DNA from 4 places in the Salinicola sp. V024 genome. Region 1 is predicted to be linked to each of the others. Evidence: predicted binding sites of a transcription regulator. Region 1 holds the regulator's gene; each other region holds the start of a gene.
The links. Region 1 encodes LexA, which represses DNA repair genes until DNA is damaged. Its sites were predicted from a motif close to TACTGTNTANNTANACAGTA; they were not measured.

Region 1 (3,192 bases):
GACGTGGAAAAGGCCGTGCTCGCCCGCGGCTTGCGCTGGCACCTGCAGGATCGGGTGCTCATTCAGGGTAACAAGACCGTGGTTTTTTCCTGACGCCGCTAGCGCCGAGAACGGTCGCCCGACGCGAGGAGACGAGCGACGGCGGGCTGCGAGGTGGCAGCGAGAGACGCGAGGCGATAACGCTCAGACCGCGTCCGTCGGGTCGATGTCCTCGAACAGCGTCAGCTGACGTTGATCCTGCTCCGGAAGCAGGCGCACGCCGACGCCCAACAGTCTGACCGGCCGTTCCCCGCGATGCCAGGCGCTCTCGAGCAGCTCGTGAAATCGCGCGTCGATAATCCCGCTGGCGCCGGTTTCCTGGGTGGTGCTGGCGAAGTCGTTGAAACGTACCTTGATGAACTGCTTGTTGATGGCGGGATCGCCGTGCCTCGCCAGCCGTTCGTGCAGTTTCTCGATCAGCGGTATCAGCGCCTGATGGCAACTGGCCAGCGCCGGTAGATCGCGATCATAGGTGGTTTCCACGCTGACCGACTTGCGTTCGCGGGAGACATTGACCGGTCGCTCGTCGATACCTTGGGCCAGTTCGTGAAGGCGCTGCCCGAACTTGCCGAACTGATCGAGTAATCGGTCCAGCGGCTGGGCGCGTAAATCGGCGCAGTTGGCGATGCCCAGCGAGTCGAGCTTGGCGGCGGTGGCCGGCCCGACGCCGTGGAGTTTCTTGACCGGCAGGTCGGTGATGAAGGACTCCGTCTGCTCGGGGGGAATCACGAACAGGCCGTCGGGTTTGTCCCAGTCGCTGGCTATCTTGGCAAGAAACTTGTTGGGCGCGACTCCGACCGAGATCACGATGCCGGTTCTCTCCAACGCTTCCTGCTTCAGCCACTGGGCCATCCAGGTAGCACTGCCTTGAAATCGGGTGACCTCGGTGACGTCGAGGTAGGCCTCGTCGAGAGACAGCGGTTCGACCCACGGTGTCAGTTCATGGAAGATGGCCTGAATCTGTTGGGAGACATCTCGGTACTTGTTGAAGTCTGGCGGCAGAATTTTCAGCTGAGGGCAGAGTCGCAATGCTCTGGCCGTGGGCATGGCCGAATGCACGCCGTAGTGTCGAGCGGGATAGTTGCAGGTCGCCACAACACCACGACGATCGGCGCTGCCGCCGATCGCCAGAGGGACTTCCTTCAGCGCGGGATCGTCGCGCATTTCGACAGCGGCGTAGAAACAGTCGCAGTCGGCGTGCAGAATCTTGCGCATGTCGCTAGAAGAGCACGATCAATGCAGGCCGGCGCCGTTGCCGCCACGGATGACGCCGACGCCAAGCCCTTCGATTTCGAGATGCTGATGCTCGAGGTCGATCACGATCGGTTCGAAGTCGGGATTCTCGGCGAGCAGCGTGACGCGGCGCCCTTCACGCTGGAAGCGTTTGACGGTGACATCGTCCTCGAGCCTTGCGACGACGATCTGGCCATTGCGAATCTGCTGAGTACGGTGAACGGCGAGCAGGTCGCCATCGAAAATACCGGCGTCTTTCATGGAGAGACCGCGAACTCTCAGCAGATAGTCCGCGCTCGGCGAGAAATAGTCAGCCGGTAGCGGGCAGTAGCGATCGATATGTTCGGTGGCGAGCATCGGGCTACCGGCGGCTACGCTCCCGATGATCGGCAGGCCGAGGGGGGAAGCCTCCTCCGGTTCGGGCTCGACGGCACTCGCCGGCAGACGAATGCCGCGGGAAGTGCCCGGGATCATCCGAATCACGCCTTTGCGATCCAGTGCGCGCAGATGCTCTTCCGCGGCATTGGGGGACCGAAATCCCAGTGCGCGGGCGATTTCGGCGCGCGTCGGTGGGTAACCGAATTCGCTCATTGTCTTGACGATAAAGTCATAGACATTCTGCTGCCGTGCGGTGAGGGGTCTCGCCATCGGTCTCTCCCTTGCCCGTGTCGCTATGTCAGTCAGGCGTGTGCGGGCCTGTTGAATTGCCAGGCATGTGCGGGCCTGTCGAATTGCCAGGCATGTGCGGGCCTGTCGAATTGCCAGGCATGTACTGGCCTGTTGAATCGCCAGGCGTTTCGAACCTGGCATGCGACCAGGCGTGTTCATGTATACAGCCTGGAATTGTATCCAGTCATCTTCGATGAGGGAAGGGGCTTTATCGCTCCAGACTGGACCTGGCGATGGGCTGGCCGAATGCCTGATTGTGCGGGCTGTCCCCGAATGATTAGAATCATGACCGTTCTAAGTCGTTGTTCTCAGGCGCGAGGTATGAGATGGCTCCACCCGATACCGTTACTCGCATTCTCGATACGGCGGAGATCCTGTTCGCCGAGAAGGGTTTCGCAGAAACCTCGCTGCGCAACATCACTACCCGGGCCAAGGTGAACCTGGCTGCGGTGAACTACCATTTCGGATCCAAGAAGTCGCTGATCCAGGCGGTATTCGCCCGCTACCTCGATCCGTTCGCGGCGCGTCTCAATACGGCGCTCGATGAACTGGAGTCCCGCTATCGAGGTAAGCAGATCCCGCTCGAGGTCCTGCTCGAGCAGCTCGCCACCAGCGTTCTGGAGGTGCCCGCCGAGCGCAATAGCCTCAAGATATTCATGAAGCTGCTCGGGCTCGCCTATACCCAGGCTCAGGGGCATCTGCGGCGTTATATTCAGGAGCACTACGGCGAAACCTTTCATCGCTTCGTCGAGTGCCTGCGCCTGGCAACGCCGGATTTACCGGACGTCGAGCGATTCTGGCGGCTGCATTTCATGCTGGGCACGGTGGTATTCACGCTCTCCGGCCTGGATGCGCTGCGCGATATCGCCGACAACGAATATCAGGATCATATGACGGTACGCGAGCTAATCCGGCATCTGCGCCCGGTGGTGGTTGCCGGCATGCAGGCGCCGCTCCCCGCTGCGCTGGAGGCGCACGCACCGCTGGCCGATTGAAGCGATAGAACCGACGCCACAAGGCGGATGCCATAGGGCGCCAGAACAGGGCGTCGAAACAGGGCGTCAGAACAGGACGTCGGAATCGCGTGTCCGGATAGCCTTGCGTCACGCTGCCTCTGTCATGCGTCTTCGGTGTCGTCTAGAATCGGGCGCTCAATGGTCTCAGGTGTTTGCTATGACTCAACCTCTCGGTCCGGTCATGCTGGATGTGGAAGGCACGCGGCTGCGTGATGAGGAGCGCCAGTTGATCTCC
Region 2 (3,192 bases), on a different contig from region 1:
GATCAGTCGGCAGCAACAACAGCTGTTCCAGGCGTGGGCCAACGCCGACCCGGTGAGCGACTGGGAGCGGGAGCGAAACCGGCGTATCGCCGCGATCCAAGGCAGCGGCAACCCTTATGTCGACGAGACGGCGCCGACGATCCGACAGGTGGCCGAGTCCCCGCGCCCGGAGCCACTTCAGTCAGCGAACGACGACGGTTTCAGCTGCACGACGCGCAAGACCTGCGGGCAGATGCGGTCCTGCGCCGAGGCGCGGTTTCACCTTGAGCAGTGCGGCAATGGTAGGCTGGACGGCGACAACGACGGCACGCCGTGCGAGTCTCTGTGTCGTTGAATCATTCAAAAAACGGTAATTGACGAGCTAGTCGATATGACGATTCAGATTCGGAATGCGCACTATATAAAATTAGGCTCGGGCGGCAGTTGGGAACGCGAGGCCATTGCCGAAGGTGTTCTGCTATTTGGGTATCACCAGACTCCCATGGAGATGTGCGAACGGGGAGACTGGGATGCAGTGAAGCAACTGTGGCTTGAGCGGCGGAAAGGTAGCGCTGGAGCAGCCACGCGAGACACGCAGCAGATAAGGACTTTTCACGAGTCGACTGCAGAGGACGTTTTCATCACGATCCATGACAGCTGTCTCTATTGGTGCCGCCCAACGGGAGCCGTTTGGCGTTTGGACGATGATAGACGTTGCCGCAAGACTTTGGACGGCTGGCATCGCCATTCGATTACGGGCACGCAGCTCTCGACGGATCAGCTTTCGGGCCGGCTACTGCGGGTGCAAGGGTTCAGAGGGACCATTTGTCAGGTCGGCCCCAAGGCGTATTTAGAGCGCAAGATCAACGGGATAGAATCACCCGACGTCTTAGCGGCTCGGCAAGCCGAGGAGGCGCTAGTTGCCGCCAATATCGCTCTGATGAAGCAACTGACATGGCAGGATTTCGAGCTATTAGTCGATCTCGTGTTCGCCGCCAGTGGATGGCGTCGCGTGGGTGTCATGGGCAAGACGCAGAAGCACGTCGATCTCGAGCTGCTACTTCCCACGACTCAAGAACGAGGCTTCGTGCAGGTCAAAGCTTCGACTAACCAGCAACAGTTCTTGGAATACTGGGAAACCCACGAGTTGAGCCAGACATTTCACAAGATGTTCTTCGTCTGGCATACGGGAAAGGTGGTGAAGCCTGAAGGCTGCGATGCACATCTGATTGGCCCCAACGATCTAGCCCGGATGGTAGTCGACGCGGGGCTGTCTTCTTGGCTCCGCGATAAGGCCTCCTAATCACACCACATACCGCCGCGCCTGGCTGACCACCACGCCCAACAGCATCTCGTCGTGAGCAAAGAGCGACTCCCGGCCGTGCAGCGGTATCAACCGCACGCGGCCGCCGATTCGCCAGGCTCTCGCCAGCAGATGCTCGCCTTCCACCTTGGCGATCGTCAGATCCTCATTGCCGATCATCCGGTCTTCGTCCGCGATCAGCACATCGCCCTCGATCAGCGGGCCGTCGAAGCCAGCACCCGCCTTCAGCTCAACCGCGAAACAGCTCGCCGGCCAGCTTCCCAGGTCATAGCCAATCAACGCCGGATGCCCCAGCCCCATCATCAGCGGTCCCAGATATTGCACCTGCATGACGTCCCCACGTATGCAAAATTTTCATTATCGGCCCAAGCCGCGCCGTGGCCGGTCTCGTTCCGTTTTCGTCCACCGGGCTACCAAAGAATCATTTGCCCGGCGCTCGCTTTTCAATAAATACTGTATACCCATACAGCATTTCAAAGGAAGGCGAATGCACCATGTCCAACGTCAAACTGCTCGGCACCCTGCGGCCGGATTCACCCCGTCTTGAGATTCCCTGCCCCGACGTACTCGCCCGCTGCGGCATCGCCGGGTTCGCCAGCCCCGCGGAGGACTATGCCGGCCGGTCGTTCGATCTCAACGAGCGCTATATCAAGCACAAGGCCGCGACCTTCCTGTTCCAGGCCGTGGGCGACTCGATGGAGGAATACCGCATCCAGGAAGGCGATTACCTGATCGTCGATCGCTCCGTCACCGCCCGCGCCGGTCACATCGTGCTGGCGTTGGTGGAAGGCGAATTCATGGTCAAGAAGTGGATCGAGCGCGGCCAATGGCAACTGCTCTGCTCCGGCGGCAACCGTTACCCACCGATTCCCCTCAACGGCGTCGAGTCGCAGATCTGGGGCGTCGTGCGCTCGAACCACATCGAGTTCCCGGTATGATCGCGATCGTCGACTGCAACTCGTTCTACGTCAGCTGTGAACGGCTGTTCCAGCCTCACCTGAACGGCAAGCCCGTCGGCGTCATGAGCAACAACGACGGCTGCGTCATCGCGCTCAGCAACGAGCTGAAAGCGCTCGGCGTCAAGATGGGCACCCCGGCCCACTATCTGAAGGAACAGGTCGCCCGCGGCGAGATCACCCTGTTCTCGAGCAACTACGAGCTCTACGGCGATATCAGTAGCCGAGTCCAGGCGGTGCTCGAAGAATTCAGCGCCGGCATCGACCCGTATTCGATCGATGAATGTTGGGTCGACTTCTCTGGATTTGCCCCCGGCCAGCTCGAAGAGCACGCTCGGGAACTCCGGCGCCAGGTGAAGCAGTACACCGGCATACCCGTCTCGATCGGCGTCGCCCCCACCCGCACGCTGGCCAAGGTGGCCAACCGCGCCTCGAAGAAGATCGAAGGCTTCGGCGGCGTCTGCGTGCTCTACCCCGATAGCTCCCAAACCAAAGGCCTGTTGCAGCGTTTCGAATTGGGCGACGTCTGGGGCGTCGGCCGCCGCCTCGCCGAGAAGCTCAGCGGTATGGGTATCCGCAATGCCTGGGATCTCCGCTGCCAGAACGCCAAGGAGATCCGCCGCCGCTTCTCGGTCACGCTCGAGCGCACCGTGCTCGAGCTGCAGGAAACCCCCGCCATCGAGATGATCGGCATGGACTTCGCGCGCGAGCGCATCATGACCAGCCGCAGCTTCGGCCGGCTCACCAATGACAAGGGCGAGATCCGCGAGGCGATCCGGCAGCACGCCCAGCGCAGCGCCGAGAAACTGCGCAAGCAAGGCTCGCTCTGCCGCGCCGTGCTCGTCTTCCTGCGCACCAACCCGCACCGGCAGGATCTCGCCCAGCACAACCCCAGCATGATCATCGAACTGGACAACCCCACCGACGACGGCC
Region 3 (3,192 bases), on a different contig from region 1:
TTCCTTCAGGCGCTGCATGGCGAGGCTGTCGCCGGACAGATCGATGCCTGAATCGCTTTTGAACTGCTGAACGAGATAGTCGATCAGCTTGAGATCGAAATCTTCGCCCCCCAGGAAGGTGTCGCCGTTGGTGGCGAGCACTTCGAACTGCTTCTCGCCATCGACGTCGGCGACTTCGATGATCGAGATATCGAACGTACCGCCACCCAGATCGTAGACCGCGATAGTGCGATCACCGGTGGAACGATCCATGCCGTAGGCCAGTGCGGCTGCGGTCGGCTCGTTGATGATGCGCTTGACCTCGAGACCGGCGATGCGGCCCGCGTCCTTGGTGGCCTGGCGCTGAGAATCGTTGAAGTAGGCCGGCACGGTGATGACCGCTTCGGTCACTTCTTCGCCGAGATAGTCTTCGGCGGTCTTCTTCATCTTCTTCAGCACTTCGGCGCTGACCTGCGGCGGCGCCAGCTTGTTGTCGTTGACCTTGACCCAGGCGTCGCCGTTGTCGGCTTCGACGATCTCGTAAGGCACCATCTTGATGTCTTTCTGAACGACGTCGTCCTTGAACTTGCGACCGACCAGACGCTTGATGGCGTAAAGCGTGTTGTGCGGGTTGGTGACCGCCTGACGCTTGGCCGCCTGACCGACCAGCGTTTCGCCGTCGTCGGTGTAAGCGATGATGGAAGGCGTCGTGCGGCCGCCTTCGGCGTTTTCGATCACTCGGGTCTTGTCACCATCCAGTACGGCAACACAGGAGTTGGTCGTACCCAGGTCAATGCCAATGATGCGTCCCATAATTCCTCACCTCTAACTATTCGTTGACGACTCAATTCGTTTTGATGACGGCGCTTGCTGCGCGTTTGACTGCTATGTGGGGGCTGGTCGGCGCCTTTCAAGTCCCGTCGACGATTCAAACGCATCGCCGGGCACACTCGCCCCCCTAGCCGCTAGTTCGCCGCCTTGCTGACCACGACCATGGCCGGACGCACCAGGCGGCCGTTCAGGGTGTAGCCTTTCTGCATCACATCCATCACGGTGTTGGGCTCCAGCTCGGGGTTGGGCACCATGGTCATCGCTTCGTGAAACTGCGGATCGAAAGGCTCACCCTGCGGATCGATCTGCTCGACACCGAATTTGCTCAGCGCATCGAGCTGCATCTTGAGGGTCATCGACACGCCTTCTCGGTGCGTGTTGTCGACCTCCTGCATGCTTTCCAGGCCTTTCTCCAGGCTGTCGACGACCGGAAGCAGCTCCTTGACGAACTTTTCGAGCGCAAACTTCTTGGCCTTGTCGGCGTCTTGCTCGGCGCGGCGGCGTGCGTTCTGCGCATCGGCGGCGGCCCGCATCGACTGGTCCTTGGCCTCCGCCAGCTCCTGCTCGAGCTCCTCGACCCGGGCAGCCAGAACCTCGGCTTCGGGATTGGCCTCGCCTTCCGTGTCGCCCGCCTCGTGTTCTATCGATTCCGCGAACTGCTCCAGATCGCCATCCAATGCGTCGTTGGTGGACTGATGCTGGGGTTCAGCGTCGCGCTCGGCGCGCTCGAGTTCTTCGTCTACGGGGTTCTGCGGATCTCTAGCCATGAATCTCTCCTGGCAAGGTGTTGTGACAGTTATTCGAAAAACGTGATTTCGACAAGCGTCGGAGCTGTCTGCCTATATGGGGCTATCGATTCAGATCTCAAGCGCCAATACCTCTCGACCGTCAAGACATTCATTGAAGGCGAATTTTGACTACTGTATAAACGAACAGATCGACAACACTTGACCGTCAGTCAACAGACCTCGCTCGTTCACCAGATTTCGACTGGCCGCCATCGACACCGGGAGGCAGCATGCTGATCCAACTCGCCATTCGTGACTTCGCTATCGTCGACACGCTGGATCTGGAGTTTCACGCCGGCATGACGGCCATCACCGGCGAGACCGGTGCCGGCAAGTCGATCCTGCTGGGTGCGCTGGGGCTCTGCCTGGGCGAGCGCGCCGACGCCGGCGGCGTTCGCCACGGCGCCGAACGCGCCGACCTGAGCGCACGTTTCGACATCGCCGAGCGGGAAGAAGCCAAGAGCTGGCTGAGCGCCCGCGAGCTCCCCACGGACGACTGCCTGCTTCGTCGCGTCGTTACCGCCAGCGGGCGCTCCAAGGCGTGGATCAACGGCCAGCCCTGCACCATTGCGGACCTGCGCGAGCTCGGCGAGTGCCTGATCGATGTGCATAGCCAGCACGCCCACCAGGCTCTGCTCAACGAGGAAACCCACCGCCGTCTGCTCGATGATGCCGCCGGCCATCATCAGGCGGTGGCCGAGCTGGGCGATCTGCATCGCCAGTGGCACACGCTGCGCCGACAGTACCGCGAGCGCAGCGAAAACGATGAAGAGCGCCAGGCCAAGCGTCAGCTACTGCGCTATCAGGTGGAGGAGCTGGATCAGCTCGATCTGCAGCCGGACGAGCTGGAAAGCCTCGAACAGGAACAGGAGACGCTGGCCCATGTCGAGGAAAGCCTGCAGGAAGCGCAGTTCGCCGCCGACAGCTGCGATCATGACGAGAACGGTGCGCTGACGCTGTTATTGCAGGCGACCACCCGGCTTGGTCGCGTACCCGGTAGCGACCGCGGCAGCCTGGCGGAAGCGCTGGGCATGCTGAACGAGGCGCAGATCCAGCTCGAGGAAGCCGCCCGGGAGCTTCATCACTACGTGGAGTCCACCGAGCTCGACCCGCAGCGCCTCGCCTGGGTCGATGAACGACTCAGCGAAATTCATCGCGTCGCACGTAAGCATCACGTCATGCCGGAAGAACTGGCCGGTCTCCACCGTCAACTGACCGACGAACTGGCCATGCTCGACAGCGGCGATGACGACCTGGAGTCGATGCGCGCGCGCCTGGACGAACTACGCCAGCAATACCGCGACGCTGCCAAGCGCATCAGCGACACGCGTCAACGCACGGCCACCGTCTTCGCTCAGCAGGTTCAGGAACAGCTGGCCTTTCTGGGCATGGACAAGGCGCGTTTCGCGGTCGACGTCACGCCGCAGGAAACGCCGCAGCCTCACGGTATGGATCGGGTCAGCCTGCAGATCAGCGCCAACCCGGGCCAGCCGCCGAAGCCGCTGACCAAGGTGGCCTCCGGCGGCGAACTGTCACGCGTCAGTCTGGCGATCCAGGTGGTGGCCGCAAGCCACAGCACGCTGGCAACACTCGT
Region 4 (3,192 bases), on a different contig from region 1:
ACCACGTCGCCATCGCAGCGCTGCGGCACGCTGGCCAGCCAGCCGGGGCGCGGCGGGCCGGCACTGGCGTCACGCGCCCGTGGCCCGGCGCCGTTCAGCACCGCCTTTTCCGGGCGATGCTCGCGATGTTCGACCAGCGGCTTGAGCACAGGCGCCCCCAGCCGCGCGACCAGACGCTGATGCAGCGCCGCCCAGGCCTGGGCCTGGCGCGCCGGGCCCTCCAGCAGTTCGCGCCGAATCGGCGCATAGGCCGCCAGCTGAGGCGCGAAAAGCGTCAAGGTCGTCACCGGGCCGGCGAGACGCACGCGCTCCAGATGGGCGCGGGTCAGCTCGAGCAACGTGTCGGGGTCGCGCTGTACCGCCAACAGACCGATCTCGACGGTCTGCGGCGGGCCATCTTCCAGCTCGAACGTCAGCCGGAACCGCTCGACCCCCGCATCCTGACCCATCAGAAACACGCCCAGCTCCTGCAACAGCCGCTTGAGCGGAAAGGCCAGACCGGCGATGGCATGTACCGGCTGGTCGAATTCGAAGGTGCGGGAAAACCGCGGCGTCGGGCGATGATAATCCAGCGCCAGTGGCCACTCCCCGCGCAGTTCGGCCAGGTGGCGCATCAGACCGCCACCGAAACGTCGGGCCAGGGCGTTGCGCGGCAGGGCGAACAGCTCGCCCAGCCGCTGAAACCCGCTGCGATTCAGGGTCTGCAGGATGTCACGATCGGCATCGATGCTCGCCAGCCCGGCGCGGTCGAGACGCAGCGTTGCCAGCGCCGACTCCAGCCCGGTGTCGTCCACCGCCAGCCCGTCGTGGACATTGACCAGGACTCGCGCCGCCGCCGGGTTGGGGGCGATCACCAGCCGATGCGAAAAACCGAGTGCGGTGAGTTCCGCCCGCAGTCGCGCCTCCAGACGCGGCCACGGGCCCAGCAGATCGAGACTGCTGGCGACTTCGAACACCAGCGCATGCGGGTAGTGAAGGCTGACCTGAGCGCTGAAACCGTAGGCCCAGGTCGCCAGCCGTCGGCGCCAGCGCTCCACCGAGTCGACATCGAAGAGTGCCGTCTCGAGCCGCTGACTCGAACCGGATCGAGAACCCCTATCTGGCGAGGCATCGGGCGCGTTGAAGTGCGCGTGTCCGGGCGCATTAATCTGCACGTGTCCGGGCGCCTTGGAAAGCGGCGCATTAACCTGCACATGTTCGGGTGCATTGAAGAGCGCTTCGGCGAAGCCCAGCGCCTGGCCGGGCTTGACGCCCTGCTCACGCGCGGCGCGATTGGCAGCGCGAATGCATTGACGCTGTATCGGCCCGTCGATCAGCGCGAACGGCGCCTCGGGGTCGGGACGGCGGCGCAGCGCCCCCTCCAGGGCCAGGCGCGGAAACAGCAGGCAGACCCAGCGCATGGCGTCACGCTCCGGCGCCGAAGGCGATTCGCCGCGCAGGGGCAAAGCCACCGCGACACTTGAGGATCTCCAGCTCGGCATGCCGGTGCAGTCGTATTCGCAGCGGCGCCGGGGAGGCTTCGGACACTTTCGCCAGCGGCCGGTGAACGAACGCCAGCGTATTCCCGCTCGTCGCCGCTACCTGCAACCGGCGCATGAGACGGCTATCGGCCTGCGGCAGCCAGGCGACGACGACTGCGCAACAGCCGGCACGAAGACACTGCTCCGTCGCCCACAGCGCCTCGCGCCCCTGCACATCCAGCCAGTGACACTGTTCGAGCGCCACGCCCGCCTGCCGCCATGCCGCCGGATACGGCACGCCCGGTGGCGATACCAGCACCACTGGCCGGCCCTCGCGGGTCATCCGCGAAAGCAGCGGCCACAGCAGGGCGAGCTCACCGTTGCCGGCCCCCGACGACAGCAGCTCGCTGATGGCGGCCGACGGCCAGCCGCCACCCGGCAATAGCGCGTCGAGCTCGGCGTGCCCGCTGGCAATCGCTTCACCACCGTCGCTGACGCCGCCCGCCTGGGCACGCCAGACCTGACGGCTGTCGAGCAGGGATTCCAGGCTGCTCATCGGCCGGCCCCCGTACCGGGCAGCGGCAGCAATATCCATCGGAAACGGCGAGAAGCGAGTGACGACATAAGGGTGGCCGAGACGGTTGAAACGTTGCCGACAGTGTCACTCAGAACACGATTACTGTCTATATATACAGTAATCGAGACACAAAAACGTCGCCCGTAGGCGACGTTTTCCGGTCACGAAGCCGTCATGACACGTTGTTGGAGACCCTCAGCGACCCCAGGCTGCGTTTGATCGCCTTGAGCTGATCGCTGATCTGCGGGCCACGATTCTTGGCCACGCCGACGGCGAGCACGTCGATGGTCAACAGATGGGCAATACGCGAGGTCATGGGAATGTAGACTTCGGTGTCTTCCTGCACGTCGACCGGCAATGTCAACGTCACCTCGCGGGCCAGCGGCGAATCGCTGGGGCACAGGCCGATCACGGTCGCCCCGGCCTTGACCGCCGTCCTGGCGCTGGCGATCAGCGCCCGGGTGCGGCCGGTCTGGGAGATCGCCACCACCACGTCGCCTGCTTTCAGGGTCGCGGCGGACATCGCCTGCAAATGCGGATCGGAGTAGGCCGAGGTCTGGATCTGCAGCCGGAAGAACTTGTGCTGGGCATCGGCGGCGACGATGCCCGAGGCGCCGTAACCGTAGAACTCGACCCGATTGGCCACCGCCAGCGCCGCAATCGCGCGGCCCAGCGCCTCGTTGTCCAGGTGATCGCGGACCTGTTCGAGCGTCTCGATGGTGCTGTCGAAGATACCGTGGGAGAACTCGGCCACGCTGTCGCCGTCGTTCATGGTGAACTGGGCGTACTGGCTGCCCTTGGCCATCATCTGCGCCAGCTTGAGCTTGAACTCCTGGAACCCGGCCATGCCCATGGCACGACAGAAACGCACCACCGTCGGCTCGCTGACCTGCGCCTCGCTGGCCAGATCGGTGATCCGCATCAGGATCACCTCTTCGGGGTTGCGCAGCACGAAGCGCGCCACCTTCTGCTCGGAGCGGCGCAGGCGATCCATGTGCACGCGCAATTCATCGAACAGCGAACGGCTCATGGCTGGCTCTCGGGTGGCGACATCAGGCGGACTTGCCTCTTCGGGTTTCGATGTAAGTTTCCATGTTCAGTATGCCCGACTCGTTGCAACGGCGACACATGGGACAAACGGCGTTGAAAGCATGA

Region 2: a site for LexA is predicted at 1,755-1,774, ahead of ACUN9V_RS04995 (LexA family protein). Genes of this name have one in related genera too.
Region 3: a site for LexA is predicted at 1,729-1,748, ahead of recN (DNA repair protein RecN). Genes of this name have one in related genera too.
Region 4: a site for LexA is predicted at 2,138-2,157, ahead of imuA (translesion DNA synthesis-associated protein ImuA). Genes of this name have one in related genera too.

The regions. Positions count from the first base shown of each region.
Region 1 covers NZ_JBQXYB010000005.1:168,656-171,847, forward strand. The annotation lists gene purU (formyltetrahydrofolate deformylase) at 1-93, shown strand, start outside; gene dinB (DNA polymerase IV) at 184-1,254, opposite strand; gene lexA (transcriptional repressor LexA) at 1,273-1,920, opposite strand; gene ACUN9V_RS10125 (TetR/AcrR family transcriptional regulator) at 2,268-2,936, shown strand; gene nagZ (beta-N-acetylhexosaminidase) at 3,115-3,192, shown strand, end outside.
Region 2 covers NZ_JBQXYB010000002.1:344,230-347,421, reverse strand. The annotation lists gene ACUN9V_RS05010 (endonuclease) at 1-334, shown strand, start outside; gene ACUN9V_RS05005 (hypothetical protein) at 371-1,282, shown strand; gene ACUN9V_RS05000 (hypothetical protein) at 1,283-1,633, opposite strand; gene ACUN9V_RS04995 (LexA family protein) at 1,798-2,241, shown strand; gene ACUN9V_RS04990 (Y-family DNA polymerase) at 2,238-3,192, shown strand, end outside.
Region 3 covers NZ_JBQXYB010000008.1:144,787-147,978, forward strand. The annotation lists gene dnaK (molecular chaperone DnaK) at 1-792, opposite strand, end outside; gene grpE (nucleotide exchange factor GrpE) at 945-1,577, opposite strand; gene recN (DNA repair protein RecN) at 1,829-3,192, shown strand, end outside.
Region 4 covers NZ_JBQXYB010000012.1:59,252-62,443, reverse strand. The annotation lists gene ACUN9V_RS15770 (Y-family DNA polymerase) at 1-1,451, opposite strand, end outside; gene imuA (translesion DNA synthesis-associated protein ImuA) at 1,405-2,016, opposite strand; gene hexR (transcriptional regulator HexR) at 2,210-3,067, opposite strand.